DNA from 2 places in the Kitasatospora sp. NPDC096204 genome. Region 2 is predicted to be linked to the other one. Evidence: riboswitches for the same ligand, from Rfam matches in the RefSeq annotation. Region 2 holds a riboswitch; the other holds the start of a gene.
The links. Region 2 has a riboswitch for glycine ahead of gcvP (aminomethyl-transferring glycine dehydrogenase). Riboswitches for the same ligand answer to the same signal wherever they lie in the genome.

Region 1 (8,393 bases), on a different contig from region 2:
GGCGAAGTCGACCATCAGCTCGATGAGTTCGTCCTTGCCGGAGACGTACCGGTAGGCGGCCATCGGGGCGACGCCGAGTTCGGCGGCGAGCCGACGCATGGTGACGGCGTCCAGGCCCTCGGCGTCGGCGATGGCGACCGCGGTCTCGGCGATCCGGTGCGGGGTCAGGGTGGTGCGCGGCGCGGGGGCCGGGCGGGCCAGGCGCTCCCAGAGCGGGACCTGGGTTCTGTCGCTGTCACCACTGGGGGCCTGCTGGGCGGGCATGGGGCGGGCTCCTTCCGGCCGGTATCGCTCTCACCGTAGCACCTCTTGTGTACGCCGTATCCACAGTAGACGGCGTACGCGTCGATGTGTACGTTGTATTCGCCGGATACACCGTGCCCAGTGCCCATCCCGGAGGGGGATCCCCATGTCCACGGAGCAGAACCTGAAGGTCGCCGTCCTCGTCGGCAGCACCCGCGAGGGCCGCTTCGGCCCGGTGGTCGCCGACTGGCTGCTCGGCCACCTCGAAGCGCGCGGCGACCTGACCGCCGACCTGATCGACCTGGTGGAGACCCCGCTGCCCGTCACCTTCCCGTCCTTCGGCGGTGAACTGGCGCCGGGTGACGCCGAGTTGCTGGCGGCCGTGTCGCCCCGACTGGAGGCGGCCGACGCGTTCGTGATCGTCACGCCCGAGTACAACCACAGCTTCCCGGCCCCGCTGAAGAACGCCATCGACTGGCACAACCGGCAGTGGCACGGCAAGCCGGTCGGTTTCGTCTCGTACGGCGGCCTGTCGGGCGGCCTCCGCGCCGTCGAGCAACTCCGCGTGGTGATGGCCGAGTTGAACGCCGCGACGATCCGCAACACGGTCAGCTTCCACAACGCCGCGCAGCGCTTCGACGCCGACGGCAAGGCGGTCGACCCGGCCGCCGACGCGGCCGCCAAGACCATGCTGGACCAGCTCACCTGGTGGGCCCAGGCGTTGCGGGACGCCCGCCGGGCCCGCCCGTTCGCGGCCTGAGCCGGGGAGAGCCCCGAGCGGGCGAGAACCCGGGGAGGATCCAGGGAGAACCCGCGGAGGAACAGGGGAACGCGAAGGCCCCCGGGCGGAGGTGGACTCCGCCCGGGGGCCTTCAGGCAGCCGCGATCAGCACTCGATGACGTTCACGGCGAGGCCGCCGCGCGAGGTCTCCTTGTACTTGATCTTCATGTCGGCGCCGGTCTCCTTCATCGTCTTGATCGCCTTGTCCAGCGAGACGTGGTGCCGCCCGTCGCCGCGCAGCGCCATCCGGGCCGCGGTGACGGCCTTGACCGAGGCCATGCCGTTGCGCTCGATGCAGGGGATCTGGACCAGGCCGCCGACCGGGTCGCAGGTGAGGCCGAGGTTGTGCTCGATGCCGATCTCGGCGGCGTTCTCGACCTGCTCGGGGGTGCCGCCGAGGACCTCGGCGAGGCCGCCCGCGGCCATCGAGCAGGCGGAGCCGACCTCGCCCTGGCAGCCGACCTCGGCGCCGGAGATGGAGGCGTTCTCCTTGAAGAGCATGCCGATGGCGCCGGCCGCGAGGAGGAAGCGGACGATGCCGTCCTCGTCGGCGCCCGGGATGAAGTTCAGGTAGTAGTGCAGGACGGCCGGGATGATCCCGGCGGCGCCGTTGGTCGGCGCGGTGACCACCCGGCGGCCGGAGGCGTTCTCCTCGTTGACCGCCATCGCGTAGAGGGTCACCCACTCCATCGCGTTGGCCGGCCCGATGCCCTCGGCGCGCAGCGTCCGCGCCGCGGCGGCCGCCCGGCGGCGGACCTTCAGCCCGCCCGGCAGGATGCCCTCGCGGGTCATGCCGGCCCGCACGCACTCCTGCATCACGGACCAGATCTCCAGCAGCCCGGTGCGGATCTCCTCCTCGCTGCGCCAGGCCTTCTCGTTCTCCAGCATCAGGCCGGAGATGGACAGCCCGGTCTCCCGGCTGAGCCGCAGCAGCTCGTCACCGGTGCGGAAGGGGTACTTCAGCACGGTGTCGTCGGGCTTGACCCGGTCCGCGCCGATGGCGTCCTCGTCCACCACGAAGCCGCCGCCGACCGAGTAGTAGGTCTTCTCCAGCAGGGTCGAGCCGTCCGCCGCGTACGCCCACAGGGTCATGCCGTTGGCGTGGTACGGCAGCGAGCGGCGGCGGTGCAGGACCAGCTGGGTGTCCGGGTCGAAGTCGATGGTGTGCTCGCCGAGCAGGCTGATCCGCTTCTCGACGATGATCCGCTCGACGTCCTTGTCGGCCTGGTCGACGTCGACGGTGCGGGGCGAGGCGTTCTCCAGGCCCAGCAGGACGGCCTTCGGGGTGCCGTGGCCGTGGCCGGTGGCGCCGAGCGAGCCGTACAGCTCGGCGCGCACGCCGGTGACGCCGTCCAGCAGGCCTTCGGTGCGCAGTCGGCGGGCGAACATCCGGGCGGCGCGCATCGGGCCCACGGTGTGGGAGCTCGACGGGCCGATGCCGATGGAGAAGAGGTCGAAGACGCTGATGGCCACGGGGGACGTCCTTGTCTGGTCTCGTGGAAGGACTTGCAGGCAGGGGAGGGCTGACACGGGACGGGGCACCGCACGCACTGTCCAGTGTGCGCGGTGCCCCGGGGTCCCCAGGTACGCCGGCGGGGTGAGGCCGGTCACCTGATCCTGAGCCCGACCGGGCCCCGGAAGGACTACTCCTGGTTGGCCAGGTTGGGGTACAGCGGGTACTTGTCGGCCAGGGCGGTGACCCGGGCCTTGAGGGCGGCGGCGACGGTCTCGTCGAAGGCGGGCTTGAGCGCCTCGGCGATGATGTCGGCGACCTCGCGGAAGTCCTCGGCCTGGAAGCCGCGGGTGGCCAGGGCCGGGGTGCCGATGCGCAGGCCCGAGGTGACCATCGGCGGGCGCGGGTCGTTCGGGATCGCGTTGCGGTTGACGGTGATGCCGACCTCGTGCAGCCGGTCCTCGGCCTGCTGGCCGTCGAGCTGGCTGTTGCGCAGGTCGACCAGGACCAGGTGGACGTCGGTGCCGCCGGAGAGCACGCTGGCGCCGGCCTCGGCCACGTCGGCCTGGAGCAGGCGCTCGGCGAGGATGCGGGCGCCGTCCAGGGTGCGCTGCTGGCGCTCCTTGAACTCCTCGGAGGCCGCGACCTTGAAGGCGACCGCCTTGCCGGCGATCACGTGCTCCAGCGGGCCGCCCTGCTGGCCGGGGAAGACCGCGGAGTTGATCTTCTTGGCGTACTCGGCCTTGGACAGGATGACGCCGCCGCGCGGGCCGCCCAGGGTCTTGTGGGTGGTGGTGGTGACCACGTCCGCGTAGGGCACCGGGTTCGGGTGCAGCCCGGCGGCCACCAGGCCGGCGAAGTGCGCCATGTCCACCATGAGCAGCGCGCCGACCTCGTCGGCGATCCGCCGGAACGCGGCGAAGTCGAGCTGGCGCGGGTAGGCCGACCAGCCGGCGATGATCAGCTTCGGCTGGTGCTCCTTGGCGAGGCGCTCGACCTCGGCCATGTCGACCTGGCCGGTCTTCTCGTCCACGTGGTACGCGGCCACGTTGTAGAGCTTGCCGGAGAAGTTGATCTTCATGCCGTGGGTCAGGTGGCCACCGTGGGCCAGGCTCAGGCCCAGGATGGTGTCGCCCGGCTGGATCAGCGCGAACATCGCGGCGGCGTTGGCCTGCGCGCCGGAGTGCGGCTGGACGTTGGCGTGCTCGGCGCCGAACAGGGCCTTGATGCGGTCGATCGCGATCTGCTCGACCACGTCGACGTGCTCGCAGCCGCCGTAGTAGCGGCGGCCGGGGTAGCCCTCCGCGTACTTGTTGGTGAGGACCGAACCCTGCGCCTCCATGACCGCCACCGGGGCGAAGTTCTCGGAGGCGATCATCTCCAGGGTGGTCTGCTGGCGGTGCAGCTCGGCGTCGACCGCGGCGGCGATCTCCGGGTCGAGGGCGTGCAGGGACTGGTTGAGAACCGTCATGGTGTGGTCTTCCCGGTGGAGGAGAGCGGAGGGACGGTGGGGCGGGCCGGCGAGCGGCCCGCCCGGTCACGGGCTGGTCAGCCGCCGATGAGGGCGGTGTACTCGTCCGCGCTGAGCAGCGTGTCGGTGGCCTCGACGCGCACCTTGAACAGCCAGGCGCTCCCGAACGGGTCCGCGTTCACGGAGGCCGGGTCGTCGATGACGTCCTGGTTGATCTCGGTGACCTCGCCGGTCGCCGGGGAGAACAGGTCGCTGACCGACTTGGTGGACTCCAGCTCGCCGCAGGTCTCACCGGCGGTCACGGTGTCGCCGACCGCGGGCAGCTGCACGTAGACGATGTCACCGAGCGCGGTGGCGGCGTGCTCGGTGATGCCGACCGTGGAGACACCGTCCTCGGCGGCCGTCAGCCACTCGTGCTCCTTGGTGTACTGCAGGTGCTGGGGGTTGCTCATGGCGTCATTCTCCAGGATGGGAAGCGGGCACGACGAAGCGGGCCGCCGCGCGGACGGCTGCGACGTGCGTGAATGGGAAAAACGGGGGCGGGACGAAGGCTCAGCGGGCGCGCTTGTAGAACGGAAGCGCCACGACCTGGACGGGCTCGTGCTTGCCGCGGACGTCCACCGCGACGGTGGTGCCGGGCTCCGCGTGGGCGGCGTCGACGTAGGCCATCGCGATCGGCTGCCCGAGCGTCGGGGACGGCGCGCCGGAGGTGATCCGGCCGATCGGCTCGCCCTCGGTGGAGACCACGGTGTACTCGGCGCGCGGCACCCGCTTGCCCTCGGAGACCAGGCCGACCAGCTTCTTCGGCGGGTTGGTCTCGGCCGCGGCGGCGGCCTGCTCCAGCGCCTTGCGGCCGACGAAGGCGCCCTCGTTGGTGGTCTTGTCGAAGCGGACGACCCGGCCCAGGCCGGCGTCGAACGGGGTGAGCTCGGTGGACAGCTCGTGCCCGTACAGCGGCATGCCGGCCTCCAGGCGCAGCGTGTCGCGGCAGGACAGGCCGCACGGGATCAGGCCGTGGCCCTCGCCGGCGGCGGTCAGCGCCTGCCAGACCGGCTCGGCGTCGACCGGGTGGCAGAAGATCTCGAAGCCGTCCTCGCCGGTGTAGCCGGTACGGGCGAGCAGCACGTCGCGGCCGGCCACCTGGGCCGGGAGGATCGCGTAGTACTTCAGGCCGGGCAGGTCGGCGTCGGTGGTCTTCGCCAGGATGCCGGTGGCCTCCGGGCCCTGGACGGCGATCAGCGCGTAGGTGTCGCGGTCGTCGGTGACGACGGCGTCGAAGCCCTTGGCGCGGGCGATCAGCTCGTCGAGGACCAGCTGGGCGTTCGAGGCGTTGGCGACGACCAGGAAGGCGTCCTCGCGCAGGCGGTAGACGATCAGGTCGTCCAGGATGCCGCCGTCCTCGGCGCAGATCATGGTGTAGCGGGCGCGCAGCACGCCGAGCGCGGAGACGAAGCCGACCAGCGCGTGGTCCAGCATCTCACCGGCCTGCGGGCCGGTGACGGTGATCTCGCCCATGTGCGAGAGGTCGAACAGGCCGGCCTTGGTGCGGACGGCGAGGTGCTCCTCGCGCTCGCTGCCGTAGCGCAGCGGCATGTCCCAGCCGGCGAAGTCGGTCATGGTCGCGCCGAGGGCGCGGTGCAGCGCGTCGAGCGCGGTCAGGCGGAGGGACGACATGGCCAGGAACTCCTCGGTCGGGGCACTCAGGGGTGCACGCGCCGGACCGGACCCGCTCGGGGGCCGACCCTGCGCGCGGGCATGCGGCGGCGTGGGTCTCCCCATCTGTCGTCGAACCTGAGAGCTTCACCGCCCGCCGCCCGCAGCCGTTTCCAGCTTGGGGGACAGCAGGGCGGCTTGCACCGTGGGTGGGCGCACGACAGGGCCGTGCGCCGCTTTCCAGATGTGCCTAACCCGTGCGGTAGGGGTGCCTGAGAGATTCCGGGGAGGACTTGCTCCTTCGGCGCCGGCTGTGCCTGAACGGCACTCCGGGCTCTCCCGCGCGGGTTCGAGCGGCCGGTGTGGAGTTGTGGGGGCCCGCGGCGCATGCCGTCGGACGGGCACATCATGGCACGTCCCGGGCGACGAGGGGAGGGGGGACCCGGTCACACCGCACGGCGCGCGAAGGCGGGGCCCGGGGCGCGTCCCGAGGACGAGCCCCGGGGTGCACCCGAACGCGAGCTCCGAGGGCCACCCGCACGAGCTCCGAGGGCCACCCGAACACGAGCCCTAAAGAGGAAGGCCCCGGGGCCCTAGACTGCTGCGCGTCGGCGCAGCAGTGGGCGGCCGACCGGCAGAGGGCGGAATCGGCGGCGCATGGGGTACCCGGTGGAGCAGCAGCAGGGGTGGGGCGGACCGGAGGAGGCGCCGGCGGGCGGCTCCTGGCCGGCCAACGAGCTGGAGCAGGTGCTGACCGCGGCCCTGGGGGACCCGGGCGCGACGCCGCGGGTGATCGAGGTACTGGCGCGCAGCCAGGTGTGGGTGCCGCTGCCGGCCGGGGCCGACCCGCAGGGGCAGTCGCTGGACCTGCCGACCATCGAGCTGGGCGGCGACCCGTACGTGCCGGTGTTCTCCTCGCAGGAGGTGTTCCTCCAGCAGGCGCCGGGGATGGCCTTCGCGATCGCGCCGGTGTGGGAGCTCGCCCGCGGGCTGCCGCTGGGCCTGGGCATCGCGGTGAACCCGGAGGCGGCGGTGGGCATTCCGGTGCCGCCGCAGGGGGTCGCCGAGCTGCGCCGCGGCCCGCGCGCGGACCGCTGGGAGGGCGCCGGCGACGCGTCGGAGCCGACCGGCGGGCGGGTGGCGCTGCGCGAGCCGGTGCCGGGCGAGGACCCGGAGCACTTCCTGGCCGCCTGCCGGAGCGAGCTGTCGGCGCTGCCCGGGGTGCTGACCGCCCGCAGGGCGCTGGCCAGCATCGAGGGCGAGCCGACCGTGATGTTCGTGGGTGTCCAGCTGGACCCGGTGGCCCCGGCCGATCCGGCCGCGGTGAACGAGGCACTCGGGCGAGCCCTGGGAACCGCGCCGCTGCCCGGCGGCGTCCACCTCGTACTGCTCGACCTCGCCGACGACCCGGTGGTCGAGTGGCTGCTCACCCGGGTACAGCCGTTCTACGCGCGGGTCTGAGCGGGGTCAGTGTCAAAGGCACGTCGCCGTGGCGGTGGCCGGTGCCGCGCCATAGGGTGCGTGCAGACGGCCGACGGGTCGGCGGGTTGAAAGAAAGAGGCGCGGCGAGGTGGGCGCATGAGTGCGGGAACGGGAGCGGGCGGTGTGCCGGGGCCCTGGGGCCAGGCACCGGCCGGGCGCCCGGGAGCTGATCCCGGCGCGTTGGAGCGCGCCCTGCGCGACGTCGCGCCGGAGCGCTACGACGCGTACGAGCGGCTGCTGCACGCGCTGGCGGACGGTCAGGTCTGGATGCTGCTGTGGCACGGCACGCCGGGCAGCCCGGACGCCCAGTACGGGAACATGGAGATCAGCGGCCACGGCTACGCGCCGGCCGTCACCTCGTCCGAGCAGCTGACCGCCTCCGGCTGGGCGCGGGCCCACGAGGTGGTCTCGGGACGGGAGATCGCGGCCTCGCTGTACCGCACCCGCTGGGGCCTGTGGCTCAACCCGCACGCGCCCGGCGGCGGTGTCGGGGTGCCCTGGGCGGACCTCCGGCGGATCGCCGCGGGCCTGGACCGGCTGCCGGCCGGGCCGTTGAAGCTGAGCGAGCCGCAGCTGAACGCCCAGCCGTTCTTCGCCCTGCTGGAGCGGCAGGCCGTCGAGGTGCGCCCGGTGCGGGCGCTGCGCCGGGCCTGGGTGCAGCCCGCGGTGGGGGAGCCGTACCTGGCCATCGGCCTTGACCTGTACGAGAGTTCGCCGCCGGCCGTGGAGGCGGTGCGGGCGCTGATGCAGCGCGCGATCGCGGTGGCCCCGGAGGGGCTCGCGGTGTCCACGGTGGCGATGTCGGACGAGTACGACCCGGTGGCGCTGTGGATGCGCGCCAACGCGCGGCCGTTCTTCGACCGGGAGGCGGGGCGTCCGCCGACCGGCCCGTACCCGCCGGTGCCCCCGCCGCCGTACCCCGGGCAGTCGATGCCGGGCTATGCGTACGGCACTCAGCCGCCGGCCCAGGGCTGGCAGCAGCAGCCGCAGCGGCCGTGGCCCGGCTACCCCGGGCGCTGATCCCCAAAACCCATTCCACGAAGCCGACTTGATTGTCCATCAAGTCGGCTTCGATGCTTTCCGGACGAATTTCCGGATGTGTGCTCCGGTCATCTTGACATGGCAGTTACAGCCATGTGAAGAGGTATATGCCGAAGATCGGGGAGGTGCATGTGCGCAGATCACAGTTGGGCATCTGTCGGTTGGCAGGGCTGGCGCAAGCCAGTTCGGATGGCAGAGAGTTCTGCGCAACGCACCGCGCGTGCTGGAACCCCACAAAGGTGAGCGCGCACGCCGACAGTCCCGCCCAC
Region 2 (8,393 bases):
CGAAGCCGATGAGCAGGCCGGCCACGTTGGTGAAGGCGACGGCCGGACGGGCCATCATCTTCATGTCCACCAGGGGGTGCGCGACCTTGGTCTCGATGATCCCCCAGACCAGGGCGACCACGGCGGCGACGGCGAAGAGGCCGAGGGTCTTGTTGGAGGTCCAGCCCCAGTGGTTGCCCTGGCTGACCGCGACCAGCAGCGCGGAGAGCCAGCCGGCCAGGGTGATGGCGCCCAGCGGGTCGGCGCCGCCCTCCTTGTCGGTGACCGGGTCGGTCGGCACGCGGAAGGCGACCAGGGCGAGGGCGATCAGGCCGAAGACCAGGCCCATCCAGAAGATCGACTTGTAGTCCCAGTGCTCCAGCAGGAGACCGGTGGCGACCAGGCCGAGGCCGGAGCCGACGCCCATCGAGGCGCTGATGGCGGCGACGCCGCCGGTCACCTTCTGCTTGGGCAGCTCGTCACGGACGATGCTGATCGCCAGCGGCAGGACACCGCCGCCGGCGCCCTGGAGGACGCGGGCGACGACCAGCCAGGTGAAGGAGTGGGTGCTGACCGCCAGTGCCGAACCCGCGACCAGACCGGCCAGCGAGATCAGCAGCATCGGCTTGCGGCCCCGGAGGTCGCCGAAACGGCCCAGGAGGGGAGTCAGCACGGCTGCGGAGAGCAGGTTGGCGGTCATCAGCCAGGTGATGCTGGAGGCGGAGACGTTCAGTTCCCTGGCGAGCGAGGGCAGGATCGGGACGACCGCGGTCTGCACCACGCTGAACGACAACATCGCCAGGATGAGGGCCGGCAGGACCCGGGCGCTGCTCTGCTTCTCGGCCGCGGTGGTGGGCTGTGGTGCCTCACTCACGGTTGCTTCCTCCCGTACATAGTGAATGAACTGAAGTAACCATGCAGGGAGATACTTCAGAGTGTCAAATATCGAGCGGTTAAGCTTTGGCAAAGACGAAGGGTCGGGTACGCGACAAGGGCCCCGGACGGTGTCCGGGGCCCTTGCTGGTGGGGGCGGTCAGGCGAGTGGGCGCGCTGGGGCCGGTCGGGGGGTGTCGGGGGTGAACGCGGACGGCGGGGTGTGGGGGGGCGTGGTGTCGTGGACCTCGACGTGCTCGCGACGGAGTTCCTCCCGGATCACCTCCTCGGTCGTGTACCGCTCGACGACCAGGCGGACCCGCTCGACGGGCGCGAGGTACTTGCGGGCCACCGCGCGTTCCTCACGGAGAGTGACCTCCTCGGTGGCCTCGGCGATCTCCCTGTCGGTGAGCGTGGCGCGCTCGGCCTCGCTGATCGGCGTCCGCTCGACCCGGACGCGCTCGCGGACCACCGGGACGCGGCGCTCGACCTGTTCGGTCGTCACGTACTTGCGCAGCTTCGCGGTGCCGAGGACGTGCCACTCGGTGGTGACCTCCAGCCGCTCCTCGCGGCAGGTGATCTCGACCGGGCTGCTCGGGGCGGCCGTGGCGGTGCCCGGGTGCGCGGTGGCGGTCGTGGTGGCCGCCGCCGGGGCGGGCATGGGGGCGGGGTGCGACTGCTTCGGTTCCATGACGGGCGCGGCGGGGGCGGGTGCCGCCGCCGCAGGGGTGCCGGGGAGCCGGGTGTCGGCCTCCGGGGCGGTCCTGGTGCTGTCGGGGGTGACGGGCGCGGCGGCGGCAGCGGGGGTCCTCGCCGGGGCGCGCTCGGGGGAGCGCTCGGGGGCGCGCTCGGGACTGTGGAAGGTGAGCGGCTTGGCCGGGGCGGCGGCGGTCGTCGTGGCGGTGGCAGCAGCCGCCGTGGTGCCGAAGTCGCGGTCGGGCTGCTTGGCCCGGCTCCCGTTCTCGCCGTTCGGGCGGCTGTCCAGCGGGGTGTCGAGCCCGTAGTAGCGGTAGAGCTGGAGCTCCTGGGCGGGGGACAGGTGCTGGCCGACGCCGAAGTCCGGCGACTCCTTCACCAGCGACTTGTCGTACGGCACCCGCAGTTCGTCGCCCGCGAACTCGCTGGTGGTCAGCGGGACGAAGGCGTCCCGGCCGAAGATGCCGGTCCGGACCGCGGCCCACTCGGGCCGGCCGGTGGCGTCGTCCAGGTAGACCTCGTCGACCGTGCCGATCTTGTCTCCGTTGCGGTCGACGGCCTTGTGACCGATGAGGTCCCGGGGGTCGATGTCGGTCTGCACTTCTTTTTTCCTCCCGCGCGCGCTGGGCCTGCGGAACTCCCGCAGCAGGGCGGCCGGAGCACCCGTCCCGTCCGCCACTTCACACCAAATGCCATGAATCGGACCGGCGCGAGCGGGGTGCGCCGGACGGGGTTGCGCGATCGACCGTCCGGGGGACGCGCGTAGACCTCGATTGACCGGACGCACCCGTGATCGGGAGGCCTCCCGCTGGTACCCTGGGCGGCGACCGCAGAGCCCGCTCGGGAGAGTCTCCGACAACGAAAACCGCTGGTCGGGGCGCCGAAGGAGCAACTCCTCCCCGGAATCTCTCAGGCATCCGTACCGTGTGGGGTAGGTCACTCTGGAAAGCAGGGCAGGAGCGTCGGCACGGAAGCCGGCGATCACCACCCTCACCGACGGTGCAAGCCGGCGGGGCGCCCACAGCGCCCCGTGCGGGTGAAGCTCTCAGGTCCCGATGACAGAGGGGGAGGCCTGTCGGGTCCGCCCGCCCAGGTTTGTCCGCCGCCCGCAGCGGCGAGGCCGGCCGGCGTGCGTACCCCCGCCGGTCCGTGACCAGGAGGCCTCGACCACCATGAACGCCCAGCCGAACGCGGGACGCCCCACCGGCGCCTCGACCCTCACCGAGCTTGAGCTGGCCAGTCCCTTCGAGAACCGCCACATCGGCCCCGACGCCGCCGCGCAGGAGAAGATGCTGGCGTCCGTCGGCTACAGCTCGCTGGACGAGCTCGCCGCCACCGCGGTGCCCGAGGCGATCCGTTCCATCACCGCCCTGGACCTGCCCGCGGGCCGGACCGAGGCCCAGGTCCTCGCCGAGCTGCGCGAGCTGGCCGGCCGCAACCAGGTGCTCCAGCCGATGATCGGCCTGGGCTACTACGGCACCTTCACCCCGCCGGTGATCCTGCGCAACGTCATGGAGAACCCGGCCTGGTACACCGCCTACACCCCGTACCAGCCGGAGATCTCGCAGGGCCGCCTGGAGGCGCTGCTCAACTTCCAGACCCTGGTCTCCGACCTGACCGGCCTGTCGACCTCCGGCGCCTCGCTGCTGGACGAGGGCACCGCGGCCGCCGAGGCGATGGCGCTCGCCCGCCGCGTCACCAAGGTCAAGGGCGGTGTCTTCCTGGTCGACGCCGAGACCCTGCCGCAGACCCTCGCGGTGATCAACACCCGCGCCGTGCCGACCGGTGTCGAGGTCGTCGTCGCCGACCTGTCCGAGGGCATCCCGGCCGAGATCGCCGAGCGTGGCGTCTTCGGCGTGCTGCTCCAGTACCCGGGTGCCACCGGTGTGGTCCGCGACCTCGCCCCGGTGATCGAGCAGGCGCACGGCCTGGGCGCGATCGTCGCCGTCGCCGCCGACCTGCTGGCGCTGACCCTGCTCAAGTCCCCGGGCTCGCTGGGCGCCGACATCGCCTGCGGCACCACGCAGCGCTTCGGTGTGCCGATGGGCTTCGGCGGACCGCACGCCGGCTACCTGTCGGTGCGTACCGAGTACGCCCGCTCGCTGCCCGGCCGCCTGGTCGGCGTCTCCGTCGACTCCGACGGCAACCGCGCCTACCGCCTGGCGCTGCAGACCCGCGAGCAGCACATCCGCCGCGAGAAGGCCACCAGCAACATCTGCACCGCCCAGGTGCTGCTCGCCGTGATGGCCTCGATGTACGCCGTCTACCACGGCCCGGACGGCCTGGCCGACATCGCCCGCCGCACCCACCGCTACGCCGCCGCCCTCGCCGAGGGCCTGCGGGCCGGCGGCGTCGAGCTGCTGCACGGCGAGTTCTTCGACACCGTCACCGCCGTCGTCCCGGGCCGCGCCGCCGAGATCGCCGCCGCCGCCCGCGCCAACGGCGTCAACGTGTACCAGGACGGCGAGGACCGGATCTCCGTCTCCACCGACGAGACCACCACCCGCGAGCACCTGGCCGGTGTCTGGGCCGCGTTCGGCGTTGCCGCCGGCGAGGTCGCCGAGGCCGCCGACGCGCTGCCCGCCGCGCTGCTGCGCGAGGACGAGTACCTGACCCACCCGGTCTTCCACAGCCACCGCTCGGAGACCGCCATGCTGCGCTACCTGCGCCGCCTGTCGGACCGGGACTACGCGCTGGACCGCGGCATGATCCCGCTGGGCTCCTGCACCATGAAGCTCAACGCGACCACCGAGATGGAGGCGGTGACCTGGCCGGAGTTCGGCCAGCTGCACCCCTTCGCGCCGATCGACCAGGCCCAGGGCTTCCTGACCCTGATCCGCCAGCTGGAGCAGCAGCTGGTCGAGGTGACCGGCTACGACGCCGTGTCGATCCAGCCGAACGCCGGTTCCCAGGGCGAGTTCGCCGGTCTGCTGGCCGTGCGCGCCTACCACCACGCCAACGGTGACACCCAGCGCGACGTCTGCCTGATCCCGTCCTCGGCGCACGGCACCAACGCGGCCTCCGCGGTGATGGCCGGCATGCGCGTGGTCGTGGTGAAGACCTTGGCCGACGGCGACGTGGACGTCGAGGACCTGAAGGCCAAGATCGAGCAGCACCGCGACAACCTCGCCGTGCTGATGGTCACCTACCCGTCCACCCACGGCGTGTACGAGACCCAGATCACCGACATCTGCGCCCTGGTGCACGAGGCCGGCGGCCAGGTGTACGTGGACGGCGCCAACCTGAACGCCCTGGTCGGCCTGGCCAAGCCGGGCAAGTTCGGCGCGGACGTCTCGCACCTGAACCTGCACAAGACCTTCTGCATCCCGCACGGCGGCGGCGGCCCGGGCGTCGGCCCGGTCGCGGTGCGCGCCCACCTGGCGCCGTACCTGCCGAACCACCCGCTGCAGGCGGAGGCCGGCCCGGCCACCGGCGTCGGCCCGGTCTCGGCCGCGCCGTGGGGCTCGGCGGCCATCCTGCCGATCTCCTGGGCGTACGTCCGGCTGATGGGCGGCGAGGGCCTCAAGCACGCGACCCAGGTCGCGGTGCTGAACGCCAACTACATCGCCAAGCGCCTGGCGCCGCACTTCCCGGTGCTCTACACGGGCCCGGGCGGGCTGGTCGCGCACGAGTGCATCATCGACCTGCGTCCGCTGACCAAGGAGACGGGCGTGACGGTGGACGACATCGCCAAGCGCCTGATCGACTACGGCTTCCACGCGCCGACGATGTCCTTCCCGGTGGCCGGCACGCTGATGATCGAGCCGACCGAGTCCGAGGACCTGCACGAGATCGACCGGTTCTGCGACGCGATGATCACCATCCGCGCCGAGATCGACAAGGTCGGCTCGGGCGAGTGGGCGGCCGACGACAACCCGCTGCGCAACGCCCCGCACACCGCCGCCACGCTGGCCGGCGACTGGGCGCACGGCTACTCGCGGCAGGAGGCCGTCTTCCCGGCGGGCGTGAACCCGGCGGACAAGTACTGGCCGCCGGTCAGCCGGATCGACGGCGCGTACGGCGACCGCAACCTGGTCTGCTCCTGCCCGCCGCTGGACGAGTACGGCGTCTGACCGGACCCGGCCCGCGGGCCCGGATCGGACGGCAGGGCCCCGGCGGAGTCTTCCGCCGGGGCCCTGCCCGTTTCGCCGGCCGAGTCGGCGGCTGCCCCCGCCGTCCGGCCGGACCGGCCGGACCGTTCGGTCAGGCCGCGTGGGCGACGGGACGGCGCGGGGCGATCACCCGGCCGTCGGGCAGCAGTTCTCCGGTGTCCTCGAACAGGACGACGCCGTTGCAGAGCAGGCTCCAGCCCTGCTCCGGGTGGCGGGCCACCGAGACGGCCGCCTCGCGGTCCTCGGACTCGGCCGATGGGCACTCAGGACGGTGCTGGCACATACGCGTACCCTCGCTTCGCTCTGCGATCCTCCCCGTGATGCGGTCGCCGGAGGTGGTGCCGTCCGGGACCGCCGCGGTGGTCGGATCCTGTCCGCACGCCGGCCAAGTGTGGACCGACGCTCAAGTGGGTAGGACAGGTGGTCCTTCCACGCTGGTTCCCAGTGTCGGCATCCTGGGACCCGCGCGCAGGGATTTCGTGACATGCGCCACAACTCCCGGGTGGAGATCACCCGTTCAGGTGGGATCGGCGGGAAAGAGCACACCACTGGGTCAGCCGGCGCATGACCCGATGGGGCCATGCCGGATGGTCCGGGCGGGTGGTCGCCGTTCGGATGAGGGCCCGCGGGCGCAGGGGCGCGGGCAGGGGCGCGGGCAGGGGTGGGGGCCGCCGGGCGGGTGGGCCCGGCGGCCCGTGGGGCACCGTTCGGTTCAGGAGGAGCCGAGCAGCAGCGGCCTGGCGAGCGGGGCGCGGGCGAGCAGCGGCAGCAGTTCGGCGGCCGGGCGGGCGCGGTGCGCGGTGACGCCGAGCGGGGCCGGGGCGAGGGGGATCAGCAGGTCGGCGGCCGGGTCGCCGTCTGGGCTGTGCAGCCAGAGCGCCGTGGCGTACTGGCCCGGAAAGGTCAGCAGCCGGGGCTGCCGGCGGGTCCGGGAGTTCTGGGCGAGCTGCCAGGCCTCGCGCAGCGCCCGGACCGTGGAGTCGAGGTAGGGGCCCGCGGTGAAGTGGGAGAAGCTGTGGCCCTCGGCGCTCTGCACCACCTCGGCGGCGGCGGCCACCTCGGGCCCGTCCTTGATCAGGAAGCGCCAGCCGGTGCGGCGGGCGGCCGGGAGTTCCGGGCGCGGGCCGTTCAGGACGTGCACCGCGAGCGGGTGGGCGGGGAGCAGTGGGCCGGTCGGATGACGCAGTGCTGCGGCGGCGGGCTGGCGCAGCGCGGTCTCCGAGTCGAGCGCGCCCAGGACCGCGCGCAGCGCGCTCGGCGGGGGCTGGGGGGTTTGCAGAGTCATGGCGGGTCCGCCTCTCCAAGCGAGATCGGCGTGCGAGTGCGTCATACCGGCGTGGCGAGGCGACGCGTCTTCGGTGACGGGGCCCGGCCGTGTCCGGTTGTGCAGGATCGCGGAGCCGGCACGGTCGCCGCCGTCGACGAGGGCTTCTGGGCGAGGCGGACCGGCCGGAGCGCTGTGCCAATTCGAACAGGTGCGCAGGGTGATCTGTTTATCACAGGCTGTGGTGCCGGGCAAGTCTACAGTTCGTCTGATTTTCCGTCAGATGCCTTGCAATGCAAGCCAGTACAAGCGTTCGGGTATCGATCTTCGAGGTGGGCATGATGCTTGCACGGTCGGTCGACCGGGTGCTCGACGGGGTGGCTCTGGAGGAGGGGACCGTGGGCGAGAAGGTCGTGGCTACTCGGGCGGAACTGGCGGACCGGCAGCAGTACCGGCGCAAGCTCCACACGTGTCTCGAAACACTCGGACGGATGATCCGGGAGGACCGCTTCGACCGTCCGCGGGCGGTGATGGGCCTGGAGATCGAGCTCAACCTGGCCGACGAGCAGGGCCTGCCGGCCATGAACAACGCGCAGGTGCTGAGCGCGATCGGTTCCAGCGACTTCCAGACCGAACTGGGCCGGTTCAACATCGAGGTCAACATCACGCCCCACCGGCTCTGCGGGCACGTCTTCGAGGAGCTGCGCGAGGAGATCGACACCGGGCTGCGCTACGCCGACCGGCGGGCCGCCGAGGCGGGCGCCAGGATCGTCATGGTGGGCATCCTGCCGACCCTGGAGCACGCCCACACCGGGCTGGACGCGATGAGCCACAACCAGCGGTACAGCCTGCTCAGCGACCAGATCCTGGCCGCCCGCGGGGAGGACATCGCGCTGGACATCGAGGGGGTCGAGCACCTCCAGCTGGAGTCGATCACCATGGTGGCCGAGGCCGCCGCCACCTCGCTCCAGCTGCACCTCCAGGTGACCCCGGAACGGTTCTCCTCGGTCTGGAACGCCGCCCAGGCGATCTGCGGGCCGCAGCTCGCGCTCGGCGCCAACTCGCCGTTCCTGTTCGGGCGGGAGCTGTGGCGGGAGACCCGTCCGGTGCTCTTCCAGCAGGCCTGTGACACCCGTACGGCGGAGCTCAAGGCCCAGGGGGTGCGCCCGATCACCTGGTTCGGCGAGCGCTGGGTGGACTCCGCGTACGACCTGTTCGAGGAGAACCTGCGGTACTTCCCCGCGCTGCTGCCGATCTGCGACGACGAGGACCCGGTGAAGGTGCTGGCCTCCGGCGGTGCGCCCAGGCTCGCCGAGATGCGGCTGCACAACGGCACCATCTACCGCTGGAACCGCCCGGTGTACGACGTCGCCGGCGGGGTGGCGCACCTGCGGGTGGAGAACCGGGCACTGCCGGCCGGCCCGACGGTGGCCGACACGCTGGCCAACGCCGCCTTCTACTACGGACTG

Region 1: it holds a riboswitch for glycine, as region 2 does, so the genes downstream of both, gcvT (glycine cleavage system aminomethyltransferase GcvT) here and gcvP (aminomethyl-transferring glycine dehydrogenase) in region 2, are expected to answer to the same signal.

Annotation. Positions count from the first base shown of each region.
Region 1 covers NZ_JBIWFT010000003.1:50,629-59,021, reverse strand. The annotation lists gene ACIQ87_RS03755 (TetR/AcrR family transcriptional regulator) at 1-264, opposite strand, end outside; gene ACIQ87_RS03750 (NADPH-dependent FMN reductase) at 410-1,003, shown strand; gene ACIQ87_RS03745 (L-serine ammonia-lyase) at 1,130-2,497, opposite strand; gene glyA (serine hydroxymethyltransferase) at 2,668-3,948, opposite strand; gene gcvH (glycine cleavage system protein GcvH) at 4,026-4,400, opposite strand; gene gcvT (glycine cleavage system aminomethyltransferase GcvT) at 4,501-5,622, opposite strand; glycine riboswitch at 5,852-5,953, opposite strand; gene ACIQ87_RS03725 (enhanced serine sensitivity protein SseB) at 6,259-7,062, shown strand; gene ACIQ87_RS03720 (enhanced serine sensitivity protein SseB C-terminal domain-containing protein) at 7,180-8,103, shown strand.
Region 2 covers NZ_JBIWFT010000033.1:96,238-104,630, reverse strand. The annotation lists gene ACIQ87_RS29995 (MFS transporter) at 1-853, opposite strand, end outside; gene ACIQ87_RS29990 (PRC and DUF2382 domain-containing protein) at 1,013-2,149, opposite strand; glycine riboswitch at 2,380-2,483, shown strand; gene gcvP (aminomethyl-transferring glycine dehydrogenase) at 2,721-5,621, shown strand; gene ACIQ87_RS29980 (DUF5999 family protein) at 5,752-5,943, opposite strand; gene ACIQ87_RS29975 (hypothetical protein) at 6,373-6,945, opposite strand; gene ACIQ87_RS29970 (glutamate--cysteine ligase) at 7,323-8,393, shown strand, end outside.